Regions from separate parts of the Saccharothrix isguenensis genome, predicted to be linked through region 3. Evidence: riboswitches for the same ligand, from Rfam matches in the RefSeq annotation. Region 3 holds a riboswitch; each other region holds the start of a gene.

Region 1 (9,451 bases), 750 kb from region 3:
CCGCCGAGTCGCCGTCGGTGCACAGGAACGCGCAGGTAGGCCCCGACCCGGACACCATGCCGGCCAACGCGCCCGCGTTCACGCCCGCGCGCAGCGTGCGGCGCAGGTTGGGCCGCAGCGACACGGCCGCGGCCTGAAGGTCGTTGCCCAGCAGCAGCGCGAGCTGGCGCGGGTCGCCGGACGACAGGCCCTCCAGCACGGCCTCCGCCTCGCCGACGCGCGGTGGGTCACCGTCCACGCGCAGCCGGTCCAGCTCGTCGAACACCTCGGGGGTGGACAGGCCGCGCCGGTCGAACGCGAGCACCCAGTGGAACGTGTGGCGGGACAGCACCGGCACGATCCGGTCGCCCCGGTCGGTGCCCAGCGCGGTGCCGCCGTAGATGCCGAACGGGACGTCCGCGCCGATCTTGCCCGCCAGCGTGGCCAGGTCGTCGCGGCTGATCTCCAGGCGCCACAGCGAGGCGAGGCCGACGAGCGTCGCCGCCGCGTCCGCGCTGCCCCCCGCCATGCCGCCGGCGACCGGGATGGCCTTGCGGATCACCACCCGGACCTTCGGGTCGTCCGGGTCGCGGCCGACGTGCTCGGCCAGCACCCGCACCGCCCGCCAGGCCAGGTTGGAGGCGCCGGTGGGCACGGCGTCGGCGCCTTCGCCGTGCACCTCGACTCCGGGCTCCTCGGCGATGGCGACGGTGACCTCGTCGGTGAGCGACAAGGCCTGGAAGATCGTCACGAGGTCGTGGTAGCCGTCCGCGCGTAGATCCCCCACAGCCAGGTGCAGGTTGACCTTGGCCGGGACGCGGACGGTGACCGGGGGTGGGACGACAGCGAGCACGCCATGAAGCGTACGGGCGTTTCCGGGTTGTCCGCTCCTACCGACCCTTGACCTGCTGCTGAACTCTGCGACCGGAGCACTGGGCGCGGCTGGCCCCGGCAGTTGTCCACAGGCCGGCGAGTTGTCCACAGGGGCGCGCCGGCCGCAGGCCGTCGTCCGACCAAGCCGGCAAGATCAAAGCAGGGGTCCCCTGGGCGAGGACCCCTGCGAAGCGATGCGGTCGGTCCTCCGGACCGGCGGACCGGCGGACCACCAGGCTGCCGGACCGTCAGACCGCGAGCACCGAGCCCGCGAAGGTCTTCTCGATGTAGTCCTCGACCTCCTGCGACTGGAGCAGCGCGAGCAGGTCCCTCACCCGCTGGTCGTCCTTCAGCTCCACCCGCGTGACCAGCCCGTTCGCGTTCGGGTTGCCCTCGGCCCGCTCCAGCGCCAACGCGTCCGACGCGGGCTTGAGACCGGCGTCGATGGCGTAGTTGCCGTTGACCACCGACGCGTCCGTGTCGTCCAGCGACCGGGGCAGCTGCGCCGCCTCCAGCTCCACGAACTCCAGGTTCTTCGGGTTCTCCGCGATGTCCCGGATGGTCGCGGTCTTCTCCGTGCCCGGCTTCACCTTGATCAGGCCGTGGTCCTGGAGCAGCTTCAGCCCGCGCGCCTCGTTCGTCGCGTCGTTCGCGACGGCCACCCGCGCGCCGGACGGCAGGTCGGCCAGCGCCTCGTGCTTCTTCGAGTACACGCCCAGCGGCTCGACGTGCACGGGGCCGATCCACTCCAGCGCCGCGCCGCTCTCCGCCTTGAAGGTGTCCAGGTACGGCACGGTCTGGAAGTAGTTGCCGTCGAGCGACCCGTCCACCAGCGCGGTGTTCGGCTGCACGTAGTCGGTGAACTCGACGACCTCGATCTCCAAGCCCTTCGACGCGGCCAGGTTGTCCGCCACGTAGCGCAACACCTGGGCGTGCGGGACGGGGCTGACGCCGATCCTCAGGGCCGCGTCCGGGTCCGAGGCGGCGCCGGTGTCGCCACTTCCGCAGCCCACCGCGGTCAGCAGCACGGCGACGAGGGCAGCACGAATACGCATGTCGTTCCTTTTGGGAGAGTCTTGCGGGAAGAGATTCAGACAGAGGTGGTGCGCCGGCGGTCGACGCCGCGCGCGACGCGGTTGGTGACGAGCTGGATCGCGGTGGCGATGACGGCCAGCACGACGACCGTGCTCCACAGGTAGCGGTCGTTGAACCGCTGGTAGCCCATCCGCACGGCGAGGTCGCCGAGTCCGCCGCCGCCGACCACCCCGGCCATGGCCGAGTAGCCGAGCAGCGCGATCGCCGTCACGCCCACGGCGTTGACCAGGGCGGGGGCCGACTCGCGGAGCAGCACGCTGCGCACGATCCGCAGCGTGGACGACCCGGTCGTGACGGCGGCCTCGACCACCGACACGTGCACCTCGGACAGCACGTTCTGGACCAGCCGGCCGACGAACGGGATCGCGCCGACCGACAGCGGCACGATCGCCGCCGTGGGCCCGATCGTGCTGCTGAGCAGCAGCCTGGTCAGCGACGTGAGCACGACCAGCAGGACCAGGAACGGCATGGAGCGGCCGAGGTCCACCACGAACCCGAGGACCTTGTGGAGCACCGGCCTCGGCCTCAGCCCACCGGGGGCGGTGAGCTGGAGCCAGATGCCGACGGGTGTGCCGAGCAGGACCGCGATGACGGTGGAGACCACCACCATGTACAACGTCTCACCGGTGGCGACGAGCAGTTGGTCGAAGACCTCCGACCAGGGTGTTGCGGACCTCACGCAGCTACTCCCTGAGGTCCTGCCAGGGTCCGCCGCACCGAGCCGCCCGCCTCCGAGATCCACTCCAGCGCCGAGTCCGCGCGCTCGCCCTTCAGCCCGACCCGGAACCGCGCGACCGGGGTCTCCCCCAGCCTGGTCAGGCCGCCGCCCAACAGGTTCAGGTCGACGCCGAACCGGCTGGTCGCCTCGGGCAGCAGGGCGCCGACGGCCGCGAAGCCGACGAGCACGATGTCCGCGACCCGGTCGAACGAGCCTTCGAGAGCCGGGTTCTGGTCCACGGCGGGCAGCAGCGAGGCGGCCGTGCGGCTGGCGGCGTCGGACACCAGGTCGAGCACCTTGCCGTGCTCCACGACCCGGCCGTTCTCCAGCACCGCGACGTCGTCGCAGATCCGCCGGACCACTCCCATGTCGTGCGTGACCACGAGCACCGTGACGCCCAGTTCGGCCCGTGCCCGGTCCAGCACGGCGAGCACCGAGCCGGTGGTGTCGGGGTCGAGCGCGGACGTCGGCTCGTCGGCCAGCAGCACGGACGGCGACGCGGCGAGCGCCCTGGCGACCGCGATCCGCTGGCGCTGGCCACCGGACAGCTGGTCCGGGTACGCGCCGGCCTTGTCGGTCAGGCCGACCAGGTCGAGGAGTTCGGCGACCCGGTTGCGGCGCTGCGGCCCGGCGACGCCCGCGGCCTCCAGCGGCAGCGCGACGTTGCCCGCGGCGGTGCGCTGGCGGAGCAGGGAATCCCCTTGCGGCACAACGCCGATCTGCCGGCGGGCGGCGCGCAGCGCGATGCCGTCGAGCGAGACGAGGTCGGTGCCGTCGACGCGGATGGAGCCGCTGTCCGGGCGCTCCAGCAGCCCGACGCACCGGGCGAGGGTGGACTTGCCCGAACCGCTGGGGCCGACGACACCGAGGACGGTGCCCGCGGCGACGTCCAGGTTCACGCCGTCCAGCGCGCGAACCTGCCCGGTACTCCCGGGGAAGGTCTTGGTGAGGTTCTCGACAGTGATCACGTTTCGCTCCACGACTGCGGGCGGCCGGGCACGCTCAGGGCGTGCCGGACCGGCGGCTCAGCTCAGAAGGGTGTCCCGCGAGAGGACGCGAGGATTCGAAGGCGCCTAGGGCTTGGCGAAGCTGCGACAGGCCGAAGACGTGCGGCGGCCGTGGTCGACTACCCGCCGGCGGGTGAGCATTCGCATCCTGGGCACGTGATCCTCCATCGATCCTGGCGGAAGCACCTGCCCCCGTGGAGGGGTGGTTGCTGCGGCGTCGTAGAGCCAGGTCTCTCAGCCGCTCGGGATGGCAACACGAGTAGACCTGACGAGACCCGATCGACGCAAGCCTGAAACGGGATCGTCCGGCAGATCACACTTTCAGCCGAAAGATCATCGTCTAGCGGGCGGAAGCGGCCTCGGCTATCCGGATGAAGTCACTGACGCCCAGTTGTTCGCCGCGCACCGCCGGATCGACGCCCGCCTCGACGAGCAGCCGCTGCGCCTCGGCCGCCGAACCGGCCCAACCGGACAAGGCGCCCCGGAGCATCTTGCGCCGCTGCGCGAAAGCCGCGTCCACCAACGAGAACAGCTGCTTCTGGTCCACACCGGACAGCGGCGGGTGCCGCTCGAAGGCGACCAGCGCCGAGTCCACGTTGGGCACCGGCCAGAACACCGAGCGCGGCACCGGACCGGCCCGCCGCGCGTCCGCGTACCAGGCGAGCTTCACGCTGGGCACGCCGTAGACCTTGCTGCCCGGCCCGGCGGCCATCCGGTCGGCCACCTCGGACTGCACCATCACCAGGCCCGTGCGCAACGACGGCAGCTCGGCCAGCAGGTGCAGCACCACGGGCACGGCCACGTTGTACGGCAGGTTCGCCACGAGGGCGGTCGGCTCCACGGGCAGGTCGGACGGTGTGACGCGCATCGCATCGGCGTGCACGACGCTCAGCCGGTCGGCGAGCGTGGGCGCGCGCTCGGCCACCGTCACCGGCAGGCGGTCCGCGAGCACCCCGTCGATCTCCACGGCCACCAGGGCCCGGCACGACGGCAGCAACGCCAACGTCAGCGAGCCGAGGCCGGGGCCGACCTCCAGCACCACGTCGTCGGCGCGCAGACCGGCCGCGGCCACGATCCGCCGCACCGTGTTCGGGTCGTGCACGAAGTTCTGCCCGAGCTTCTTGGTGGGCCGGATGTCCAGCTCGGCCGCCAGCCGACGGACGTCGGCCGGACCGAGGAGGTGGCTCCCCGATCCGGCCGACGTCGAATCCTCAGTCACGGACGCATTCTTACGGCAAGCCCAGCTTCTGCTGGCAGTGGGGCCACGCGGAGTAGCCGCCGCGGGCGTCGCGGAGCTTCGTCGCGATCGCGATCTGCTGCTCGCGGCTCGCCTGGTGCGGGTACGCGGCGTACTGGCTGCCGCCGTAGGCGTCCCAGGTGCTCTTGTTGAACTGGAGGCCGCCGTAGTAGCCGTTGCCGGTGTTGATGGCCCAGTTGCCGGTCGCCTCGCACTGGGCCAGCCGGTCCCACACCGCGCCGTCGGGCGGGACCTTGGTGCCGATCTTGACCTTCTTGGCCTTCGGCTCCTTGGTGACCTTCGCGCCCAGCCGCTCGCGGCCGGTCTCGGCGCCGTTCTTCACCGTGACGCGGTAGGTGACGATCTGCTCGCCGGCCTCGCCCGGTTCGACGACCTCTTTCTGGCCCTTCATCATCGTGTCGTCTTTGATCTCCTCGACGGGCGGCTGGATGGCCTCCGTCGCGTTGACCACCGACACGCCGGTGCGGGTGATGTGCACCTCGGCGCCGCTCGTGACCTTCAGGTCCAGCGCCGTCTCGAGCTTGTCGTCCGGGCCGAGCGACAGGTTCTCGCTCTTCAGCAGCTCGTTCACGGTCACAGCGGTCGTCCGGACCTGCCGGGGCGGGTTGCCGCCGTCGTAGACCGTGACGGTCTTGAGGCTCTTGACCTCCAGCGAGATGCCCTGGAGCGGCACGTCCATGTTGCGGTCGTGGGAGAGCCACGCGCCCTCGTCGTCGACCTTGAGCTGGTCCAGCGCCTCGTCCACGGTGACCGAGCGGACCCAGCCCTCGCGCTGCTCGCCGTCGACCGTCATCTTCACCAGCCGGCCGCGGTCCAGCGAGATCTTCCCGCCGTCGCCGACCTTCGCCTCGGGCCGCGGGCTGAGCGTGTCGTGAGCGCCGATCGTGATGCCCTCGTCCGCGAGGATCTCGCCGACGGTGGACTCGTAGGTGCGGACGGTCTTGGACTCGCCGTCGACGTCGACCGTGACGGACTTGTCCAGCGCGATGGCGGTGGCGCCACCGCCGGACACGGTCACCAGCACGGTGAGGACCGCGGCCTTCAGGAAGCGGCGCTTCCACTTCCCCGCGGCTTCGACCAGTGCGGCGGGCGGGGCGCTCGGCTGCTCGGCGGCCATGCTGCCCGCGACCCGGTCCTGGGAGACCTCGTCGGGGATGGTGATCGGGGGGAGGAACGTGGTCTCGGCGTTGATGAGCCGGATCAGCTCGTCGACGTCGACGTTCGCGCCGGCCAGCAGCTCGTCCGCGTCCGGGCCGAGCACTTCGAGCACGTCGTCGGGCGTGATGGTGAACACCGCGGTGTCCCATTCGGACGGCGGCCCGGGTCTGTCCAGGACGTCGACGCCTGTCGGCGCCACCTGCACGGGCGTAAACCAGTCGGTGTCCTCGTTGAACGAGTTCACGGGGTGCCATACCTCCTGAAGGCGCGAAGTCCGGCTGCGCGCACGTTCGATGTCGGTGGTCAGCTGGTGATCTCCGGCAACTCCTGCGCGTCCGCTCGTCTTCTCGCTTCTGGTGCCTAGGTGACCCGCCCCGACTGCGGGTGCGCCCCGAACTGGAACTCGGGGCACGGTCACGGGACCGTAACGGGTGTCCGGGGGTTGTGCAAACACCCTCACAAACCTTGTGACCTCAGTCACTCCGTCAGCGGAGCAGGTGTGTCCGCCATTCGTCGTAAAGGGGATTACGACTCCGTCGCGTCACCAAGGCCGAAGACTCGTTCGGCGGTTCGAGTGATCTTGGACGCAAGATCGGCCGGATCTACGTCACGCAGCGTCGCCAAGTCCCGGAGGGTGTAGTTCGCGCAATACGGTTCGTTCGGGCGACCCCGGTACGGGTGAGGGGTCAGGAACGGCGCGTCCGTCTCGACCAGCACGTGGTCCTCGGGCACCCACCGGGCCGCTTCCCTGAGGGCTTGGGCATTGCGGAACGTCACCGCGCCCGCGAACGACAGCACGAAACCGCGTTCCACGCACGCGCGCGCGAAGGAGAGGTCGCCCGAGAAGCAGTGGAAGACCACTGTGGACGGCGCGCCTTCGGTGTCCAGCACCTTCAGGATGTCGTCGTGCGCGTCCCGGTCGTGGATCATCAGCGCCTTGCCGACCCGCTTGGCGAGGTCGATGTGCCACCGGAAAGCCTCGTGCTGGGCGCTTTTCGGCGCGTAGTCCCAGTAGTAGTCCAAACCGGTCTCGCCGATCGCGACGACGCGCGGCCGTTCGGCGAGCTCCGCCAGTTCGGTCTGCTCCGCCTCGCCGAACGTGGAGGTGCGGGTGGGGTGCAGGGCGACGGCGGCGAACACCCGGTCGTCCCAGGTGGCGGCTTCGGCGGCCCAGCGCGCCGACTTCAGGTCGTCGGCGACGGTGATCACGCGGTCGACGCCGGCGTGAGCGGCCCGGTCCAGGATCTCGCGGACCTGGTCGGGCGTCTCCGCGCCGCACGCGTCCAGGTGGGTGTGGGCGTCGACCACCGGCGCCGGAAGGGTCTCCGGGACCGGTGGTCGTTCGCCACGGCGCTTCGTCATCGCTCCGTCATCGCTCGGTCATCGCTCGGTCATCGTTCGCGGGCCGTCACTTGACGATCGGGGCCCACTCCGGGCCGGTCTCGCCCAGCTCCGGGTCGAGCTTCGCGAACAGCGGCGCGGGCTTGGCCAGCGGCCGGCCCACCTCGATGGGCGTGGACGCCCACGTCGCCTGCTCGCCCGCGTAGTCGCCGGTCAGCACCGGGTACTCGCGGTCGGGCACGTCCAGGTCGGCGACCTCGGTGATCTCCGGCTGCGCCGCCCACACGCCCGTGCCGCCCAGCGCCTCGTGCACCTTCTGCGCCGAGTGCGGCAGGAAGGGCGTGAGGAGGGAGTTCGCGTCCTGCACGACCTGCAACGCGGTGTGCAGCACGGTGTCGCGGCGCTCCGGGTCGTCCTTGAGCTTCCACGGCTCCTGGTCGGACAGGTAGCGGTTGGCCGCGCCGACGACCTTCATCGCCTCGCTGGACGCCTGCTTGAACCGGGAGCGGCGCAGGTTCGCGCCCACCACGTCGAACGCCTTGCGGCTCAGTTCCAGCAGCTCGTGGTCGGCCTGGGTGGGGTTGGTCGGCTTCGGCACGGCGCCCACGTTCTTGTGCGCCAGCGAGATCGACCGGTTGACCAGGTTGCCCCACTCGTTGGCCAGCTCGAAGTTGGTCCGGCGGACGAACTCCTCCCAGGTGAAGTCGGTGTCCTGGTTCTCCGGGCCGGCGACCGAGATGAAGTAGCGCAGCGCGTCCGGGCCGAACTCCTTCAAGAAGTCCGTCACGTAGATGACCGTGCCGCGCGAGGTGGAGAACTTCGAGCCGCTCATGGTCAGGAACTCGGAGCTCACCACCTCGGTCGGCAGGTTCAGCGCGCCGAACGCGCCCGGCTGCCCGCCCTTCGCGCCCTGGCCGTTCTGCCCGAGGAGCAGGGAGGGCCAGATCAGCGAGTGGAAGACGATGTTGTCCTTGCCCATGAAGTAGTAGCCCTGGGCGTCGCCGGTCCAGAACTCCTTCCAGGCGTCCGGGTCGCCGGACCGGCGGGCCCACTCGACCGACGCGCTGAGGTAGCCGATGACCGCGTCGAACCAGACGTAGAAGCGCTTCATCGGCTGCTCGCTCCAGCCGTCGAGCGGGATGGGGATGCCCCAGTCCAGGTCGCGGGTGATGGCGCGGGGACGCAGGTCGGCGATGAGGTTCTGGCTGAACTTGAGCACGTTCGGGCGCCACTCGGTGCGCGTCTGGAGCCAGCCGCCGAGCGCGTCGATGAACTGCGGCAGGTCCAGGAACAGGTGCTCGGTCTCGACGAACTTCGGCACCTCGCCGTTGATGCGGGAGCGCGGGTTCTTCAGGTCGATGGGGTCGAGCTGGTTGCCGCAGTTGTCGCACTGGTCGCCGCGGGCGCCGTCGTAGCCGCAGATCGGGCAGGTGCCCTCGATGTAGCGGTCGGGCAGGGTGCGGCCGGTGGACGGGCTGATCGCGCCCATCTCGGTCTTGGGGACGACGTAGCCGTTGCGCCAGAGGGCGAGGAACAGCTCCTGGACCACCTTGTGGTGGTTGCCGGTGGTGGTCCGGGTGAACAGGTCGTAGGACAGGCCGAGGCCTTGCAGGTCGTTCGCGATGACCCGGTGGTACTTGTCCACCAGCTCGCGGGTGGACATGCCCTCCTTCTCGGCCTGGACCGAGATGGGCGTGCCGTGCTCGTCCGAGCCGGAGACCATCAGCACCCGGTTGCCCGACATGCGCATGTAGCGGGAGAACACGTCGGAGGGGACACCGAAACCGGAGACGTGACCGATGTGGCGGGGGCCGTTGGCGTAGGGCCACGCCACCGCGGTCAGCACGGAGGCACTCATGGGCCAAGCCTACGGAGGTGCTTCCAGCGGGTTTTCGCGGGTCGGGCAGGTCGGCGTCGGCCGGAGACGTCACCCACCCGGCCGGGTCGCACCGTCCGGAGGCCCCGCGCGAGGTCATCCTCCGTCGGCACGGGAGCGCGGGTGTCGGAGGACTTCGAGGCGAA
Region 2 (9,451 bases), 2.9 Mb from region 3:
AGCTGCTGTCGTCCGCGCCGGACCTGGTCAAGGAGCGGCGCGCGCTGCTGGACGAGACGCTGGCCGTCATGACCCGCCGTGCCTGACGTGGCCAAGTTCACCATCCGGGTGAAGCCGGGCGCGAAGCGCGAGGCCGTCGGCGGCCGGTGGGGTGACGGCGCGCTCGTCGTGGCGGTCGCCGCGCCCGCCGTGGAGGGCAAGGCCAACGAGGCCGTGCGCAGAGCGCTGGCCAAGGCGTTCGGCGTGCGGAAGCAGGACGTCGAGGTGATCGCGGGCGAGCGGGGCCGGGACAAGGTCGTCCGGATCGACCCGGCGCCGGTCGACGCCGCGGACGTGCTGGCCCGCCTCCTCGACGGCCGGCCGCACGGGTGATCTTCGCCAAGTGCCGCCGCGTGCTGTTCCGGATTCGTCCATTTCGGTGTCACCAGGGAGAATGACCCGGCGGGTGATGACGGCGGGGACCGACGCGTGGAGGCCGAGTGGGCGGTGTGACGGGCTTCCTCGGCATCGCCGCCACGGTTCTGCTGCTCTCGGTCATCGCGGTCAGGGTGTCGATCCGGCTCGGTCTGCCGTCCCTCCTGCTGTACCTCGGCATCGGCTTGCTGCTCGGCGAGGCCGTGGTCGGCATCCAGTTCGAGGACGCCGACCTGACCCGGTCGCTGGGCACGGCCGCGCTCGTGCTGATCCTCACCGAGGGTGGTCTCACCAGCAGGTGGAGCGAGGTGCGGCCCGCGCTCGGCCTGGGCATCGCGCTGTCCACGGTGTCCGTCGCCGTGAGCATCGCGGTCACCGGGTTCGCGCTGCACTTCCTGCTCGACATGGACTGGCGCACCGCGTTGCTGTGGGGCGCGGTGCTGTCGTCCACCGACGCCGCGGCGGTGTTCAGCGTGCTGCGCGGGGTCGGTGTGGGCAAGCGGCTCATCGGTCCGCTGGAGCTGGAGTCCGGTATCAACGACGCGCCGGTGTACATCGCCGTCGTGCTGCTGGCCGCGCCCGAGCCGATCACGTGGACCGCACCGCTGCTGATGGCCTACGAGCTGATCGCCGGTGCGGTGATCGGCATCGTGCTCGGCTGGCTGGGCGGCGTCGGACTGCGCCGCGCCGCACTGCCCGCCACGGGGCTGTACCCGCTGGCCACGATCGCGGTGTGCCTGCTCGCCTACACCGTGGGCGACGTCGCGCACGCGTCCGGTTTCCTCGCCGTCTACATCGCCGCGCTGGTGCTCGGCAACGCCCGGCTGCCGCACCGGGCGGACACCCTGTCGTTCGCCGAGGGGCTGGGCTGGGTCGCGCAGATCGGCCTGTTCGTGCTGCTCGGCCTGTACGCGTCGCCCGGCAGGCTGCTCCAGGCGCTGGTGCCGGCGCTGGTCGCGGGAGCCGTGCTGGTGCTGCTGGCCCGGCCGCTGTCGGTGCTGTGCGCGGCACTGCCGTTCCGGGTGCCTTGGCGGGAACAGGTCTTCATCTCGTGGTCCGGGCTGCGCGGCGCGGTGCCGATCGTGTTCGCCCTGATCCCGCTGATCCAGGGCGTGCCGGGCGCGCAACAGCTGGTCGACGCGGTGTTCGTGCTGGTCGTGGTGCTGACCCTGGTGCAGGGGACGACCCTGCCGTGGCTCGCCAAGTGGCTGAAGCTGGTCAAGTCCGGTGAGGCGCAGGAGGTCCAGGTCGACTCGTCGGCGTTGGACGAGCTGGGCGCGGAGCTCCTCCAGATCCGCATCCAGCGCGGCTCCAAGCTGCACGGCGTCTACCTGTCGGAACTGCGGCTGCCGCCGGGCTCGTCGGTGAGCCTCGTGGTGCGGGAGGACAACGGCTTCACGCCGGAGCCGACGACCCGGTTGCAGGAGCACGACCAGCTGCTGGTCGTGTGCACGGAGGCCATGCGCACGGCGACCGAGCAGCGCATCCGGGCCGTGGACCGGGCCGGCCGGTTCGCCCGCTGGAAGGGCGACGTCGGCCTGCCGTGACCGGGTCTCCCAGGATGTGAACGCCCTCGACGTGAGCGCGCGCACCGGGTTACCTTCGACGTGAAGGTCATGAGTGCCAGCGACAAGCCCGGGCTTGCTGGCCGGCAACCCTCCTCCGCGGTGGGGTGCCCCCGGTGAGGACCTGGCCTGGCGCGCAGGGCGCCCGGCAAGCGCGGGCTCCCCCTCCGGCGGGGTCCCGGACCCCCGGAGGGCGTCATGACCGTCGCAGTGTCCCGAATCCCCGTCGCCGCACTGCCGCGCGTCGTCGGTTCCAGCCTGCGCGTGCCGTTGGTGACCGGTGAGCGCGTCGAGTACGCGAACCTGGACCACGCGGCCAGCGCGCCGTGCCTGGAGCAGGTCCGTGACGCCGTGGACGAGCTGCTGCCCTGGTACGCCAGCGTGCACCGGGGCGCCGGCTTCGCGTCCCAGGTCAGCACCAAGGTCTACGAGCAGGCCCGCACGTCCGTCCGCCGCTTCCTCGGCGCCCGTGGCACCGATGCCGTCGTCTTCACCCGCAACACCACCGACGCGCTGAACCTGCTGGCCAGGAGCGTGCCGAAGCGCACCGCCGTGATCCTGTTCGACACCGAGCACCACGCCGCGCTGTTGCCGTGGCGCGGCCCGAACGTCCACCGCCTGAGGACCCCCGCCTCGCCCGCCACGGCGGTGCTGGAGCTGGACCGGGCGCTGCGCGAGGCGCCGGTCGGCCCCCGCCTGGTCGTGGTGACCGGCGCGTCGAACGTCACCGGCGAGCTGTGGCCGGTCGCGGAACTGGCCCGGGTCGCCCGCCGGCACGGCGCCCGGATCGCCCTGGACGCCGCCCAGCTCGCACCGCACCGGCCGATCGACGTGCGCGCGCTCGACGTCGACTACACGGTGCTGTCCGGGCACAAGGTCTACGCGCCGTTCGGCGCCGGTGCCCTGGTCGGCCGGTCCGACTGGTTGCAGGCCGCCGAGCCGTACCTGGTGGGCGGCGGTGCGACGACCCGCGTCACGGACCACGGCGACCGGCTGGGCGTGGCCTGGTCCGCGGTGCCCGAGCGGCACGAGGCCGGCACGCCGAACGTGGTGGGCGTGCACGCCCTGGCCGTGGCCTGCGACGTGCTCGGTCGGCACTGGGAGCAGACCGCCGAGCACGAGCGCACGCTCCTGGCCCGGCTCCGCGCCGGGCTGTCGACCGTTCCCGGCGTGCGCGAGCTGGCCCTCTTCGGCGTCGAGCACGACCGGGTGGGCGTGGTGAGCTTCACGGTCGGCGGTCAGGACGTCGGCTACCTCGCCGCCGCGCTGTCCGCCGAGCACGGCATAGGCGTGCGTGACGGCGCGTTCTGCGCGCACGTCGCCGTGCACCGGCTCGCGCACGGCGAGCGCGCGCTGCGGGCGTCCATCGGCCTGGGCACGACCGAGGAGCACGTGGACCGCTTCGTGGCCGCCCTGCGCACGCTCGTCACCGAGGGCTCGCGGTGGGAGTACGAGGTCCGCGACGGCCGCTGGGCGCCGCTGAACGACGAGCGCGCGCTCCCGCCGTTCCTGCTCTGACCTGCATGCTGGACAATGGTCCGGTGAGCACCGATCCCAACACCGAGCCGGACACGCCGGACCAGCCGGACGCACCGCTGCCCAAGCGACGGGTCCTCCTGCTGGCCGTCATCGCACCGCTCGTGTTGGCCGTCGACCTGGTCACCAAGATCCTCGCGGTGGAGCACCTGGAGGGGCGCGAGCCGATCGAGCTGTTCGGCGGGCTCGTCTACCTGCCGCTGATCCGCAACACGGGTGCCGCGTTCGGCCTGGCCGAGGGCTGGACGGTGGCCCTCGCGCTGATCGCGTTCGGCGTGGTCGGGTTCATCCTGTGGATCGCGCGCCGGCTGCGGTCGATCGGCTGGGCCATCGGCCTCGGCCTGGTCCTCGGCGGCGCGATGGGCAACCTGGTGGACCGCATCTTCCGCAGTCCCGGCCCGCTGCGCGGCGGCGTGGTCGACTTCATCTCGGTGCTCGACCCGTGGGGGAACTTCTTCCCGGTGTTCAACGTGGCGGACTCCGCCATCTGCGTGGGCGGCGGCGTGATCGTGCTGATGGCGCTGCTCCAACGTGACTACGACGGTACGCGCGTGGAGAAGCCCGCGGCCAAGAAGGCGGGCGCATGAGCGGCTATCGGACCCTTCCCGTTCCGGACGGCCTGGACGGGATGAGGGTCGACGCCGGCCTCGCCAAGCTCCTCGGCCTGTCCCGCACGGTGGTCGTCGGGTTGACCGAGTCGGGCGACGTGCTGCTGGACGGGCAGCCCGCGGGCAAGTCGGACCGGCTGATCGCGGGCTCGGTGCTGGAGGTCACCCTCCCCGAGCCCGAGCGGCCGGTCCAGGTGCAGGTCATGCCGGTGGAAGGCCTGGAGATCCTGCACCAGGACGACGACGTGATCGTGGTGGACAAGCCGGTCGGCGTGGCCGTCCACCCCAGCCCCGGCTGGACCGGTCCGACCGTGGTCGGCGGCCTGGCCGCGGCCGGCATCCGGATCGCCACGTCGGGCGCGGCCGAGCGCCAGGGCGTCGTGCACCGGCTGGACGTCGGCACGACCGGCGTCATGGTGGTGGCGAAGAGCGAGCACGCCTACTCGGCGTTGAAGCACGCGTTCAAGGAACGCACCGTCGACAAGCTCTACCACGCGCTCGTGCAGGGGCACCCGGACCCGATCAAGGGCACCATCGACGCCCCGATCGACCGGCACCCGAAGCACGACTACAAGTTCGCCGTGATGGCCAACGGCAAGCCCAGCATCACGCACTACGAGGTGGTGGAGGCCTTCCGGGCCGCGTCACTGCTCGACGTGCACCTGGAAACCGGCCGCACGCACCAGATCCGGGTGCACTTCTCCGCGCTGCGGCACCCGTGCGTGGGCGACCTGACCTACGGCGCCGACCCGTCGCTGGCCAAGCGGCTCGGCGTGACCCGGCAGTGGCTGCACGCCCGGACGCTCGGCTTCCACCACCCGGCCGACGGTCAGTGGGTCTCGTACACCAGCGAGTACCCGGACGACCTCTCCGCCGCGCTGGAACTGCTGCGGGCAGAGGGCTACTGACCGGTCCGGTGCGCCGCGCGGACGAAAGTCCCGCGGCCGGCGGGTGACGTCGGACATATCGCTTTCCTCAGGTCGTTCGTCTTGCGAAGCTTTTGACAAACGACGCCTTGGGGGAAGTGCGCATGGACAACAGGACCCGACTGGTGGTGCTGCTGGGGTCGCTGTGCCTGCTCGGTCCGCTGTCGGTCGACATGTACCTGCCGGGGTTCCCGGCCATCGCGGCGGAGTTCGGCGCGGCCGAGACGCAGATCCAGCTGTCGCTGACGACGTTCATCCTCGGTCTGTCGGCCGGTCAGCTCCTGGTGGGACCGCTGTCCGACTCGTGGGGCAGGCGCCGGCCGCTGCTGGTCGGGATCAGCGGCTACGTCGTGATCTCGTTCGTGTGCGCCCTCGCGCCCAGCGCCCTCGCGTTCGCCGGTCTGCGGCTGCTCCAAGGGCTGGGCGTGGCGGCCGGTTTCGTGATCGCGATGGCGGTGGCGCGGGACCGGTTCGAGGGTCTGGCGATGGCGCGGTTCATGTCGCTGATGATGTTGGTCAACAGCCTGGGCCCGGTGTTGGCGCCGGTGATCGGCGGTCAGCTGCTGCGGTTCACGTCGTGGCGCGGCACGTTCGTGGTGCTCGGTGTGCTGGGGTTGATCCTGCTGATCGCCCTGGCGACGGGCCTGCGGGAGACGTTGCCGCCGAGCCGGCGCCGCCCGGCGAACCTGCTGCTGACGGTGAAGGTGTTCGGCGGGCTGCTGGCCGACCGGAAGTTCCTGGGGTACGCGCTGGCGTCGGCCCTGGCCCTCGGCTCGCTGTTCGCGTACGTCGCCGGCGGGTCGTTCATCCTGCAGAACGTGTACGGGCTCACCCCGCAGCAGTTCAGCCTGGTCTTCGCGCTGAACTCGGTGGCGGTCCTGGTGGCCGGCCTGCTGAACACGGCCCTGACCGGGCGCATCATGCCGCGTCCACTGCTCAAGATCGGCATGACGGGGTGCGTGGTCGGCGGGATCGGCCTGTTCGCCGGCGGTGTGGCGGGTGGCGGGCTGGCGACGTTCCTGCCGCCGTTGTTCCTGCTGACGATGGGTGTCGGCCTGCTCATGCCGAACGCGTCCACGCTGGCGATGTCCCGGCACCCGGAGTCGGCCGGCAGCGCGTCGGCCGTCCTCGGCGTGACGACGTTCCTGGTCGGTGGCCTGATGGCACCGCTGGTCGGTGCGGGCGGTTCGGCGAGCGTCATGCCGATGGTCACCGTGATGGCGTCCGCGACCGTGCTGGCCGTGATCCTGTTCGCCACCCTGACCAGGGGCGACGTGGGCATCACCCGGGACACCACCCCCACCCCGGTTCCCGCCTGACCCCCGCGAGTCCTGCGTTCTGGAGGACTCACGCGTTCTGAACGGAGGACTCGCGGATCAGTCGTCGATCGTCCAGACCAGGGTGTTGAGGTCGGTCTCGGGGCGGGAGCTCCAGCGGACCGAGAAGATCACGGTGTTCTCGGGCAGGATGTAGACGGTGTGGCCGCCGGCGGTCTCGCCCGGCTGGATGCCGATCTTGTGCGGGGGTCGGGAGGACAGCGACACCGGCGCCTTCGTCACCGTCTCACCCTTGTTGGTCATCAGCACCAGGTACATGTCGGGCAGCGAGTTGAACGGCACCTGGCCCACGTTCGCCAGCTCGGTGTGCACGACCACGGCCCGCTCGCCCACCGCCAGCTTGTACCCGGCCGCCGTGAACAGGAAGTCCGCCGGGTCGACCACCTCGACCAGCTGGATGGTCAACCGGGCGCCTTCCAGGCCCTCGGTCTCCAACGTGCTGCCGATCTTGCCGGTGCGCGGCCGCGGCGCGGGCGCCTGGTCGCCGCGGGCCCAACCGGACGTGCCGGGCACACCCCACGTGCTCATCGGCTCCGACACGGGCACCGGACCGGAGACCCCGCCGGGCTGCGCGGGGAACGGCGCGCTGGGCGGCCCCTGCGGAACGGGATGACCGGGGTACGAGCCGGACGGCGTGCCGTGCACCGTGCCGGGCGCGGGCGGGTACGGCCCGCTCGGCGTGCCGCGGACGGCCTGGCCGCCGGGCCCCGAGTAGCTGCCCCACGCCACGCTGTTCGCCAACGCCTTGCGGATGCCGTTCGGGTCGCACTCCACGCCGACCAGCAGCGGCAGCCCGCTACCGGACAACGTGATCAGCCTGGTGGCGGCCTCCCGCGGGTCCATGCCCAGCCGCGCGGCCACCTCGTGCACGGCGGCGCGGCCCATCTCGGCGATCATGGCCAGGAGACGGGCGTCGACGGGGTCCGGCGCTACCACACCCGAGAACGCTACCCGCCTGGACCGATCTCCGTCCCATCGCCCCGCCCGGCCGGTTCGGCGCGACCGGGGAGTGTCGTGCTGAACCGGGACCGCCGGCGTTATAGGGTCGGGCCCGTCTTGCCCGAGCGCTTCGAGTCCCGGGCCCGCTGCGATCTTCAGGGGGGTTTGGGTGTCCGACTCGTTTGTGCACCTCCACGTGCACACCGAGTACTCGATGCTCGATGGCGCGGCCAAGCTGAAGGACATGTTCGCCGAGTGCGAGCGGATGGGCATGACCGCCGCCGCGATCACCGACCACGGCAACATGTACGGCGCCTACGACTTCTACCGGCAGGCCACGGCCGCCGGGATCAAGCCGGTGATCGGCATCGAGGCGTACCTGGCGCCGGAGTCGCGCTTCAACAAGAAGCGCGTGCTGTGGGGCGACCCGGGGCAGAAGTCCGACGACGTCTCCGCCAGCGGCGCGTACACGCACCAGACCATCTGGGCCCGGAACAACGAGGGCCTGCACAACCTGATGAAGATGTCCAGCCGTGCCTCCACCGAGGGCCAGCTGGGCAAGTGGCCTCGGATGGACGTCGAGCTGATCGCCGAACACGCGGCGGGGCTGATGGCGACCACCGGTTGCCCGTCCGGCGAGGTCCAGACCCGGCTGCGCCTGGGCCACGAGAAGGAGGCCCTGGAGGCCGCCGCGAAGTACCGCGACATCTACGGCGCGGAGAACTTCTTCGTCGAGCTGATGGACCACGGCATCGAGATCGAGAGCCGGGTCCGCGGCGGGCTGATGGACATCGCCAAGAAGCTCAGCATCCCGTTCGTCGTGACCAACGACTCGCACTACACCTATTCCGAGGACCGCGACGCGCACGCGGCGCTGCTGTGCGTGCAGACCGGGAAGACGCTCCAGGACCCGAACCGGTTCAAGTTCGACGGCACGGGCTACCACCTGAAGTCGCCGGACGAGATGCGCGCGATCGACTCGTCGGACGCCTGGCAGGAGGGGTGCCGCAACACCCTGCTGGTGGCCGAGAAGGTCGACACCACCGGCATGTTCGCGTTCCAGAACCTGATGCCGCGCTACCCGACGCCGGACGGCAAGACCGAGGCGGACTACTTCCGGGACGAGGTCTGGGAGGGCATGCGCCGCCGGTTCCCGGAGGGCGTGGACGAGGTCCACCGCAAGCAGGTCGAGTTCGAGATCGACGTCATCCTCCAGATGGGCTTCCCGTCCTACTTCCTGGTGGTCGCCGACTTCATCAACTGGGCCAAGGCCAACGGCATCCGGGTGGGCCCCGGCCGTGGTTCCGCCGCGGGCGCGCTGATCGCCTACGCGATGGGCATCACGGACCTCGACCCGCTGGCCCACGGCCTGATCTTCGAGCGGTTCCTGAACCCCGACCGGGTCAGCCCGCCCGACATCGACATCGACTTCGACGAGCGCCGGCGCGGTGACGTGATCCGGTACGTCACCGACAAGTGGGGCGCCGACAAGGTCGCCCAGGTCATCACGTTCGGCACGATCAAGGCGAAGGCGGCGATCAAGGACTCGGCCCGCGTGCTGTACGGGCAGCCGGGCTACGCGGTGGCCGACCGGATCTCCAAGGCCATGCCGCCCGCCGTGATGGGCAAGGACATCCCGCTGTCGGGCGTGTTCGACCCGCAGCACAAGCGGTACTCCGAGGCCGCCGAGGTGCGCGCGCTGTACGAGACGGACCCGCAGGTCAAGGAGATCATCGACACCGGCCGCGGGCTGGAGGGCCTCATCCGCAACGCGGGCGTGCACGCCTGCGCGGTGATCATGTCCGCGGAGCCGCTGACGGACCACATCCCGGTCTGGAAGCGCCCGCAGGACGGGTCGATCATCACCCAGTTCGACTACCCGACGTGCGAGACGCTCGGCCTGCTGAAGATGGACTTCCTGGGCCTGAGCAACCTCACCACGATCGACGACGCGCTGAAGAACATCGCGCTCAACGGCAAGGGCGAGGTGGACATCACCACCGTCTCCCTCGACGACCGGAAGACGTACGAGCTGCTGGGCCGCGGCGACACGCTGGGCGTGTTCCAGCTCGACGGCGGCGCCCTGCGCGACCTGCTGCGGCTCATGCGCCCGGACAACTTCGAGG
Region 3 (9,451 bases):
CACACCACGGATCGAGGTACTCCTCGCCGGCGTTCCTCGCGGCGGTCCGGCCGCGGATCGCCTTGGTGAGCGTCGGCGCGGGCAACCGCTACGGCCACCCCAGCGGAGTGCTGGTCGACGCGTTGACGAGGCACGGCGCGCTGGTGTTGCGCACCGATCGTGACGGCGACACCGCCGTCCTGGCCGGCCCGGACGGGCCGCGGGTCGCCCGCAGGGGTGGCGACTCATCCGATCACGGACAAGGGGAGAACAACGATGAGGAACAACGACGTCTGGATCCGGCTGCACTCGGGCTGGGTGCGACAGGCGGGCAACCAGGCGGTGGCGTGGGCGCTGTGGCAGCCCGGCTACACCGCCGAACCGTGGCCGCGAGACGAACTGCGGCCCGCCTTCACCTATTACGTCTGCGAGGACCTACCCGGCGGCGCCCGCGGCATCGTCTCCAGGGCGACCGTCACCGGCGTCATCCGCATGGCGCAGGTGCCCTCCGCCGACACCGCTTACCGCCTGGTCTCCGACGCCCTGTTCGACGACGACCTGGCCATACCGCCGGAGGAGTGGCACGCCGAGCGCTACAACCAGGAGAAGGCGAAACGCCCGTGGCCCCAGATGCTCACCGCGTGGCGCGTCGTCACGGAACAGGTCGGACCACACGTCCTGCCGGAACTGGCGGCCTTCCCCCGAACAGGCTGGCTGCGCTCCTCCAGCATCGCCCTGTGACCGCGCTGCGGGCGGACCGGCGCACTCCGGACGCACCAGGCACCGGGCCTGCCGTGGCTGGACCTGCCAGGGTCGGACCTGCCGGGGCCTGGTCGATGACCAAGCCCCGGTCCGCCGAACCAAGTCGTGCTGAACCGCGCCTTGCTGAACCCCGTCGTGGAGGGCTCAGTTCTGGAGGGCCTTCAGCACGGCCTCCGCCGACGGCGGGACGTTGGCCCTCGGGCCGACTCGGTCGCCCAGGGCGTCCAGGGTCTTGAGGCCGTCACCGGTGATCAGCAGGACGGTCTCGCCGTCCGGGTCCAGCCGGCCGGTCTCGACGAGCTTCTTCGCGGTCGCCACGGTGACACCGCCGGCGGTCTCCGCGAAGATCCCCTCGGTCTTGGCCAGCAGGCGGATGCCTTCGACGACCTCTTCGTCGGTGACGTCCTCGATCGCGCCGTTGGTGCGGCGGACGGCGTCCAGCACGTAAGGGCCGTCCGCCGGTGCGCCGATCGCCAGCGACCGGGCGATGGTGTCCGGGCGGACCGGGGTGACGACGTCCAAGCCGGACTTGAAGGCGGCCGCGACGGGGGAGCAGCCGGTGGCCTGGGCGCCGAACACCCGGTACGGGGTCTCCTCGACCAGGTCGAGGCTGCCCAGCTCGCGGAACGCCTTGTCGACCTTGGTCAGCTGGGAACCGGACGCGATGGGCACCACGACCTGGTCGGGCAGCCGCCAGCCGAGCTGTTCGGCGACCTCGTAGCCCAGCGTCTTGGAACCCTCGGCGTAGTAGGGCCGGACGTTGACGTTGACGAACGCCCAGTCCTCGTGCTCGGCGGCCAGTTCCTGGGCCAGCCGGTTCACGTCGTCGTAGTTGCCGTCGACGGTGATCAGGTCGCCGCCGTAGACAGCGGTCATCAGGATCTTCGCCCGCTCCAGGGAGGAGGGCACCAGGACCACCGACTGCCAGCCGGCACGGGCGGCCGCGGCGGCGACGGCGTTGGCCAGGTTCCCGGTGGACGGGCAGGCCAGCACCGTGAAGCCCAGCTCGCGGGCGGCGGCGAGGGCGACGCCGACGACGCGGTCCTTGAACGAGTGGGTCGGGTTGCCGGTGTCGTCCTTCACCCACACCTTGCGCAGGCCCAGTGCCTTGGCGAGGCGGTCCGCCTCGACCAGGCGGGTGCCGCCGGGGTCGGTGTTGGGGTGCGCCTGGACGTCGGACGGCACGGGCAGCAGGCCGCGGTAGCGCCAGATGGACCGGGGACCGGCTTCGATGTCCTCGCGACGGACCCGGCCGAAGTCGTAGGCCACTTCCAGCGGCCCGAAACACTCCATGCAGGCGTATTCGGGGGCGAGCGGCGTCTCGTGCCCGCATTCACGGCAGGACAGCGCCCGAGCCGGGCCGAGGTCGAAGGAGGTGGTGGCCGAAGGCACACTGACAGCAGTCATCGCGAGGTATCTCCTCATCTTTCCCGCGTTGCGGGTCGGAATTGGCACCGTGATTGCCGGCGCGCGCTGGGAAGCGCACGCTGAACAACGGGTTGCCGGGGCTTCTTCGGGCCGATCCCTCTGCCCCTCTGGATGAGCGGTATTCAGTTGTAGCTTCAAGCTACGGCACGATCCCGACCCTCAGCCAGACACGTCCACCATCCGGACGCCCGTCGCGCGTGGGAGGATCGCGCCGTGAGTTCGCCCGCTGAGACGACCGACGCTGTGCACCTGATCGTCGGCGAGGAGGAGTTGCTGGTCGAGCGCGCTGTGCGCGGCGCGTTGGACGCGGTGCGCAAAGCCGATCCGCAGGCCGACCTGACCCGCGTTCGCGTGACCGATCTCACCCCGCCTGAGCTGGCCGAACTGGTGAGCCCCTCGCTGTTCGCCGAGGGCCGGGTGATCGCGCTGGAGGCGGCGCAGGAGATCGGCAAGGAGATCGCCGACGTGGTGGTCGCCTACGCCAAGGCTCCGGCGGAGGGTGTGACGCTGGTCGTCATCCACACCGGCGGCGGGCGCAGCAAGGTCGCCAAGGACCTGCCCGCGGCGCTGCGCAAGGCCGGCGCGAGGGTGACCGAGTGCCCGAAGATGACCAAGGCCGCGGACCGCGAGGCGTTCGTGCGCAACGAGATCCGGTCGGCGGGCGGCAAGACCGATCCCGAGGCCGTGGCGGTGCTGATCGAGGCGGTCGGGTCGGACCTGCGCGAGCTGGCGGCGGCGTCGTCGCAGCTCGTCGCCGACACGGCGGGCAAGGTCGACGCCGAGGCGGTCCGCCGCTACCACCGCGGCCGGGCCGAGGTGACGGGGTTCGCGGTCGCGGAGAAGGCCGTGGTGGGTGACCGGGCCGGAGCCCTGGAGGCGTTGCGCTGGGCGATGCAGCTCGGCGTGCCGCACGTGCTGGTCGCCGATGCGCTGGCCGACGCCGTGCGCACGGTCGCGCGGGTGTCCGCGGTGGGTCGGGGCGACCCGAACAGGTTGGCGGGCGAGCTGGGCATGCCGCCGTGGAAGATCAGGAAGGCCCAGGGGCAGACGCGCGGCTGGGACGACCGGGGGCTCGCCGCGGCCATGACCGTGGTCGCCGACCTGAACGCCGACGTGAAGGGTGTCGCGGCCGACCCGAGCTACGCCCTGGAGCGCGCGGTGTTGAAGATCGTCACGGCGCACGGGCGGCGTTGACCACAGCGACCCACAGCGCACAAGCACAACGAAGCAGAAGCGCCGCCCACCCCGTGCGGGGGAGCGGCGCTTCTGCGTGAAGGAGGACCAGATCAGATCTGGTTGGCCCGCCGGGCGAGCGCCGACTTCTTGTTGGCGGCCTGGTTGGCGTGGATCACGCCCTTGGAGACGGCCTTGTCGAGCTTGCGGGAGGCCTCCTGCACCAGCGCGACTGCCTTCTCCTTGTCACCGGCGTCGGCGGCCTCACGGAACTTGCGAATGGCGGTCTTGAGCGACGACTTGACGGCCTTGTTGCGCAGGCGCGCCTTCTCGTTGGTCTTGATCCGCTTCATCTGGGACTTGATGTTCGCCACGCGAAAGCCACCTTTTCTCGGTCTCGGAGTCGTACCGCGCTTGTCACCGGCTCCGCCCCACGAGGGGGCGGTTTTCCTCCACAGCGGAATGCCGCGCGGGTACGGCCGAGAAGGATATCAGGGCAGCTCACCGCACCGTGAACCGAGCCCTCTCGTCGCCGACCAGGACCTCGTAGGCGCCCTTCGCGACCTCGGGCTTCCCGCCGCCGTCCATGTCGCCGGCGGTCACCGCGAGGCGCTTCACGTCGAACGTCACGTCGACCGCCCGCTCCTCACCGGCCTTCAGCTCGACCCGGGTGAACCCGACCAGGCGCTGGTAGGGCGTCAGCACCTTGCTCACGGGCTGGTGCACGAACACGGGCACGACGAGCGTCCCGTCCCGCTCACCGGTGTTGGACACGGTCACCGACACCTTCACCTGGTCGTCACGGCGCACCTCGCTGGACTTCAGGGTCGGCGCGGACGTGGTGAACGTCGTGTACGACAGGCCGTGCCCGAACGCGAACTCCGGGTCGTACCCCGAGCCCGGAGCCGCGTTCGCGCCGCGCAGCTGGTCGTACGAGAAGGGCTGGTCGCCGATCGACTTCGGCCACGACACCGGCAGCTTGCCGCTCGGGTTCACCGCACCGAACAGCACGTCGGCGATCGCGGCGCCGCCCTCCGTGCCCGGCAACCAGCCCGCGACCAGCGCCGGAGCGTCCGCCACCGTGCCGAGCACCTGCGGACGCCCGGTCAGCAGCACGACCACGACCGGCTTGCCGGTCGCCCGCACCGCGTCCACCAGCCCCTGCTGCTCGGCGGTCAGGGCCGGCTCCTCGGTGTCCGCCTCGCCCTCCGCGCCGGGGTCCTCGCCGAGCACCACGACCACCGCGTCGGCGTCCGCGGCCTGCGCGACCGCCTCGGCCTGCGTGGGCGCGCTGACCACGTTGGTGGACGGCGCGGCGTCCCGGATGCCCTGCAGCACCGTCACGGTCGGCGGCACGGGCGACCACTCGGGCACGCCCTGCCAGCCGACCGTCCAGCCACCGAGCTGCCGGGTCGGGGAATCGGCCGTGTCACCGGTCACCACGAGCTTGCCCGCGCCGCTCGACAGGGGCAGGACGCCGCCCTCGTTGCGCAGCAGCACCGTGCTCTCCGCCGCCGCCTGACGGGCCAGCGCGCGGTCGGCGCCGTTCACGATCGCGTCGGCCTTCTCCGGGTCGACGAACGGCTTCTCGAACAGGCCCAGGTCGAACTTGAGCTTCAGGATCCGCCGCACGGCCTGGTCGATCCGCTTGCCGCTGACCGCGCCGCTGCGCACGTTCGCCAGCAGCCCGGAGGTGAACTCCGCCGCGTTGGACGGCTCCATCGCCATGTCCACACCGGCGTTCACGGCCATTGCGATGGCCTCCTTGTAGTCCGCCGCCACGTGGTAGCGGTCCACCAGGAACCGGATGTCCTCCCAGTCGGTGATCGCCACGCCGCGGAAGCCCATCCGCTCGCGCAACTGGGTCGTGAGCAGGTACTTCGACGCGTGCGCCGGAACGCCGTTCACCGCACCGGAGTTGATCATCACGGTGCCGACGCCCGCGTCGAACTGCGGCTGGAAAGCGGGCAGGACGGTGTCCTGGAGGTACCGGATCGGAAGCTGGGCGGGCGCGCGGTCGTGGCCGTTGAACGGCTCCGAGTAGCCCGCGAAGTGCTTCGCGGTCGCGGTCAGCTTCGCCGTGCCGTCGGTCGGGTCGTCCTGCTGCCCGCGCACGTTCGCCGCCGCCAACGCGCCGGCCAGCACCGGGTCCTCGCTGTAGGTCTCGTAGTAGCGGCCCCACCGGGTGTCACGGGCGATGTCGGACACGGGCGCGAAGTTCCAGAACACGCCGGTGGCGCGCATGGCCCGTCCGGTCGACTCGCCCAGCTGCTCCTGCAGCTCCGGGTTCCACGTCGCGCCGAGGCCGATCTGGTGCGGGAACATGGTGGCGCTGAGCACGTTCGAGTGGCCGTGCACGCCGTCCGCGCCGTAGATCAGCGGGATCGGCAGCCGGCTGTGGTCCATCGCGTACTTCTGGATGGCGTTGGTCATCTCGGCCCACGCCCGCGGCGTGTTCGGGTTCGGCGCGTCACCGCCGCCGGACAGGATCGAGCCGACCTTCGCGTCCGCCAGGACGGCCTTCATGCAGTCCTCGCGCAGCGGACCGGGGTTCCACTCGCAGTTGCCGCGCAGCTTGCCCAGCCGGATCTGGGTCATCTGGCCGACCTTCTCCTCCAGCGTCATGCGCCTGAGGAGGTCGTCGACCCGCCGGTCGACCGGTGCGCGGGCATCCAGGTAGGCCTGTCCCGCCGGTTCGATGATGCCGCTGGCCTGCGCGCCGGTGGCGAGCAGGGCGAGCGCGGCCAACGCGGCTACCGCCGTGCGTTTGCGGGATCTCAGCACCGAGGACCTCCAGGGATGGATCAGGTGACGCCGGGAAACACCCTTCCCGCGTGAGCCGGACCACAACAGGGCTGAACGGCCCATTTGGGAGCGTTCCCATAAACCTCGGACCTCCCACGACCAGCGGCGGGCGGTCTGTGGCGGGAAAAGCAGTACGAGCGTCCGATTAAGCTGTCCGGGTGACCGCCGCACTCGACTGGCCCGGCTTCGGCCAGATCTCGCTCGCCGCGCTGCTGTTCCTCTGCCTGGCCGCCGTCCTCGCGGGCGCGGTCGACGCGTTGGTGGGCGGTGGCGGGCTGATCCAGCTGCCGGCGCTGCTGTTGATCGCGCCCGGCGGTCAGCCGCTGTACGCGCTGGCCACGAACAAGATCGCCTCCGTGGTCGGCACGTCCGCCGCGGTGCGCACGTACGCACGGCAGACGGCGATCGACTGGTGGTCGGCGCTGCCGATGGCGTCGGCGGCGTTCGCGGGAGCGGTGGGTGGTGCGGCGTTCGCGGGCGCGTTGGCGCCCGGTGTGCTCAACGGTGTGGTGCTCGTCGCCCTGGTCGGCGTCGGCCTCTACACGTGGAGGAAGCCGGAACTGGGCGTGTCCGAGGCGCCCAGGTTCGCGCGCGTCGCGCAGATCGGCCTGATGGCCCTGGGCGGCGCGCTGATCGGCTTCTACGACGGCCTGGCGGGGCCGGGCACCGGCACGTTCCTGGTGTTCCTGCTGGTGGGCGTGGTGGGGTTCGCGTTCCTGCACGCCTCGGCCACCGCGAAGATCGTCAACGTGGCGACGAACCTCGGTGCCCTGCTGTACTTCATCCCGGCAGGGAAGGTGTTGTGGGGCTTGGGTCTGGTGCTCGCCCTGTGCAACGTGACGGGTGCGGTGTTCGGGGCACGCCTCGCGGTCCGGCGGGGCTCGGTGTTCGTGCGCCGGGTGTTCCTCACCGTCGTGGTGGCGCTGGTGCTCAGTCTGGGGTGGAAGGCGGCGCTTGGATGATCCGGAACGTCGCGCCCATCGGGTCGCCGACGGTGGTGAACCGGCCGAACCGGGACTCGACCACATCACCGACCGTGACGCCGCCCAACTTGTCCACCCGCTCGGCCGCCGCGTCGGCGTCGGACACCGAGAAGTAGGTCATCCAGTGCGGCGGGATCTCGGCCGGGATCTCGTTCGCCATCCCGAACACGCCCGCCACCGCGCGGCCGCCGACCTGGAACTGCGTGTACGGGAAGTCCGGCAGCGGGTCCAGCTGCACCCCGAAGACCTGCTGGTAGAACTCCGCCGCGCCGAACGGGTCACGAGTGGCCAACTCGTTCCACATCACCGCGCCGGGCTCGTTCACGACGTACGCGCCGATGTGCGTGCCCGCCTCCCACAGCCCGAACGCCGCCCCGAACGGGTCCACCGCGATCGCGCCGCGCCCCGGCCCGCCGGTGTCGTACTCCGGCACGAGCACCTTGCCGCCGTTGGCGCTGAGCGCCTCGACCGACTCGTCCAGGTCGTCGGTGGCCAGGTAGGTCGTCCACACCACCGGGAACATCGCGTCCGGCGGCATCTCGCCGAACCCGGCCACCGGCAACCCGCGCACCAGCGCCATCGTGTAGTGCCCGGTCTCCGGACCGCCGACTTCGAAGTCCCAGCCGAACAGGCCGGCGTAGAAGTCCATGGTGGCCTGGCGGTCGGTGGTCATCATGTCCACCCAGGCCGGTGTGCCGGGCGTGTACGGGGAGTTCAGCTCGCTCACCTCGCCACGGTGGCACCGGCGGGGCCGGCCCGCGAGTTGATCACCGCCGGCCGGCGAGGGGAATGCGTCGCCGTCCGGTCAGTCGCCCGTGCGCGGCTGGTCGCTCTTGCGCGGCCGACCGCGCTTGGGTTGGTCGGCCGCCCCGGAGGGCAGCCGACCCGATTCGGCGAGCGCTCGGCGCAGCAGGAACTCGATCTGCGCGTTGGTGCTGCGCAGCTCGTCGTTCGCCCACCTCGTCAGCGCGTCGTGCACCGCCGGGTCGAGGCGCAGCAGGACGCTCTTGCGCTCCGCCACCTCAGGTGTACAACGACCCGGCGTTGACCACGGGCTGGGTGGATCGGTCGCCGCACAGCACGACCAGCAGGTTCGACACCATCGCCGCCTTGCGCTCCTCGTCCAGTTCCACCACGTCCTCCTCGGCGAGCTTGGCCAGCGCGAGCTGGACCATGCCGACCGCCCCCTCGACGATCCGCGTGCGCGCCGCGACCACCGCGCCCGCCTGCTGGCGCTGCAGCATCGCCTGCGCGATCTCCGGAGCGTAGGCCAGGTGCGTGAGCCGGGATTCGATCACCTTCACGCCCGCCGACTGCACCCTGGCCGCGATCTCCACCGACAGCGTCTCGGTGATCTCGTCCGCGTTCTCCCGCAGCGACAGCCCGGACTCGTCGTGGTTGTCGTACGGGTAGCTGGTGGCGATGTGCCGGACCGCGGTCTCGGTCTGGATGCCGACGAACCGGACGAAGTCGTCCACCTCGAACTTGGCCCGCGCGGTGTCCTCGACCTGCCACACCACCACGGCGGCGATCTCGATCGGGTTGCCGTCCGCGTCGTTGACCTTCAGCGTGGCCGTCTCGTGGTTGCGGATCCGGGTCGACACCTTCACCTTCGTGGTGAACGGGTTCGCCCAGCGCAGGCCGTCCTGGCGGACCGTGCCGGTGTAGCGGCCGGCGAACTGGAGCACCCGCGACTCGCCCGGCGCGACGGTGAACAGCCCGCCCGCCGCGAGGGTGCTGCCGGTGATCAACAGCGCGCCGCCGACGATCGCCGGGATGCTCGGCCCGTCGTCGCCGGGGATCGAGCCGAGCACGAGCACCGCCACCCCTGCCAGCAGCACGAGCACCGCGCCGCCGAGCACGCTCCACCCCGATACCGCTCGTGCCTCCCGCTCCCGGACCACAGGAGTCGGCATCCGCACCGCCACGTCCGTCGTCGCGTCCATGTTCCACCCCTCGAAGAAGTTCATATCGTGTGACTAGCAAAGTGATATCACTTTTTCGGCGACGGGGGCAAGCCGCGCGGGAGCACGAGGTCCGCGCAACCTCACCGGACCTCGCGCGTCGCTGACTGCATGGGGACGATCACCGTGCGCACGCCGCGCGCAGAAGACCGGGGACCGCTCGTCGACGTGCACATCAAGGCACGGCGCAGCTACTACGAGGGCCACGTGCCCGAGGCGAAGCTGGCCGAGTGGGAGCAGGCGGCGCGGGCGAGGGGCTACGACTTCACGAAGCCCGGCCCGGTGTGGCTGTGCGCCGAGCTGGACGGCGAGTTCGCAGGGTTCGCGCTGGTCACGCCGGACGGCGAGCTGTGGCAG

What was found. Region 3 has a riboswitch for S-adenosylmethionine ahead of thrC (threonine synthase). Riboswitches for the same ligand answer to the same signal wherever they lie in the genome.
Region 1: it holds a riboswitch for S-adenosylmethionine, as region 3 does, so the genes downstream of both, ACRAKI_RS03260 (methionine ABC transporter ATP-binding protein) here and thrC (threonine synthase) in region 3, are expected to answer to the same signal.
Region 2: it holds a riboswitch for S-adenosylmethionine, as region 3 does, so the genes downstream of both, ACRAKI_RS28880 (aminotransferase class V-fold PLP-dependent enzyme) here and thrC (threonine synthase) in region 3, are expected to answer to the same signal.

Annotation. Positions count from the first base shown of each region.
Region 1 is NZ_CP193626.1:647,904-657,354, reverse strand. It holds gene ACRAKI_RS03275 (4-(cytidine 5'-diphospho)-2-C-methyl-D-erythritol kinase) at 1-832, opposite strand, end outside; gene ACRAKI_RS03270 (MetQ/NlpA family ABC transporter substrate-binding protein) at 1,101-1,907, opposite strand; gene ACRAKI_RS03265 (methionine ABC transporter permease) at 1,943-2,626, opposite strand; gene ACRAKI_RS03260 (methionine ABC transporter ATP-binding protein) at 2,623-3,633, opposite strand; SAM riboswitch class I at 3,834-3,926, opposite strand; gene rsmA (16S rRNA (adenine(1518)-N(6)/adenine(1519)-N(6))-dimethyltransferase RsmA) at 4,013-4,891, opposite strand; gene ACRAKI_RS03250 (transglycosylase family protein) at 4,902-6,332, opposite strand; gene ACRAKI_RS03245 (TatD family hydrolase) at 6,614-7,450, opposite strand; gene metG (methionine--tRNA ligase) at 7,497-9,287, opposite strand.
Region 2 is NZ_CP193626.1:6,471,055-6,480,505, reverse strand. It holds gene ACRAKI_RS28895 (TetR/AcrR family transcriptional regulator) at 1-86, shown strand, start outside; gene ACRAKI_RS28890 (DUF167 domain-containing protein) at 88-372, shown strand; gene ACRAKI_RS28885 (potassium/proton antiporter) at 489-1,961, shown strand; SAM riboswitch class IV at 2,027-2,140, shown strand; gene ACRAKI_RS28880 (aminotransferase class V-fold PLP-dependent enzyme) at 2,178-3,497, shown strand; gene lspA (signal peptidase II) at 3,521-4,102, shown strand; gene ACRAKI_RS28870 (RluA family pseudouridine synthase) at 4,099-5,031, shown strand; gene ACRAKI_RS28865 (multidrug effflux MFS transporter) at 5,154-6,368, shown strand; gene ACRAKI_RS28860 (AsnC family protein) at 6,426-7,322, opposite strand; gene dnaE (DNA polymerase III subunit alpha) at 7,495-9,451, shown strand, end outside.
Region 3 is NZ_CP193626.1:1,401,577-1,411,027, forward strand. It holds partial or broken gene ACRAKI_RS06770 (DNA internalization-related competence protein ComEC/Rec2) at 1-218, shown strand, start outside; gene thrC (threonine synthase) at 886-2,148, opposite strand; SAM riboswitch class I at 2,160-2,287, opposite strand; gene holA (DNA polymerase III subunit delta) at 2,383-3,363, shown strand; gene rpsT (30S ribosomal protein S20) at 3,456-3,716, opposite strand; gene ACRAKI_RS06790 (glycoside hydrolase family 3 N-terminal domain-containing protein) at 3,844-6,126, opposite strand; gene ACRAKI_RS06795 (TSUP family transporter) at 6,306-7,109, shown strand; gene ACRAKI_RS06800 (VOC family protein) at 7,078-7,857, opposite strand; gene ACRAKI_RS06805 (hypothetical protein) at 7,936-8,151, opposite strand; gene ACRAKI_RS06810 (SPFH domain-containing protein) at 8,153-9,100, opposite strand; gene ACRAKI_RS06815 (N-acetyltransferase family protein) at 9,206-9,451, shown strand, end outside.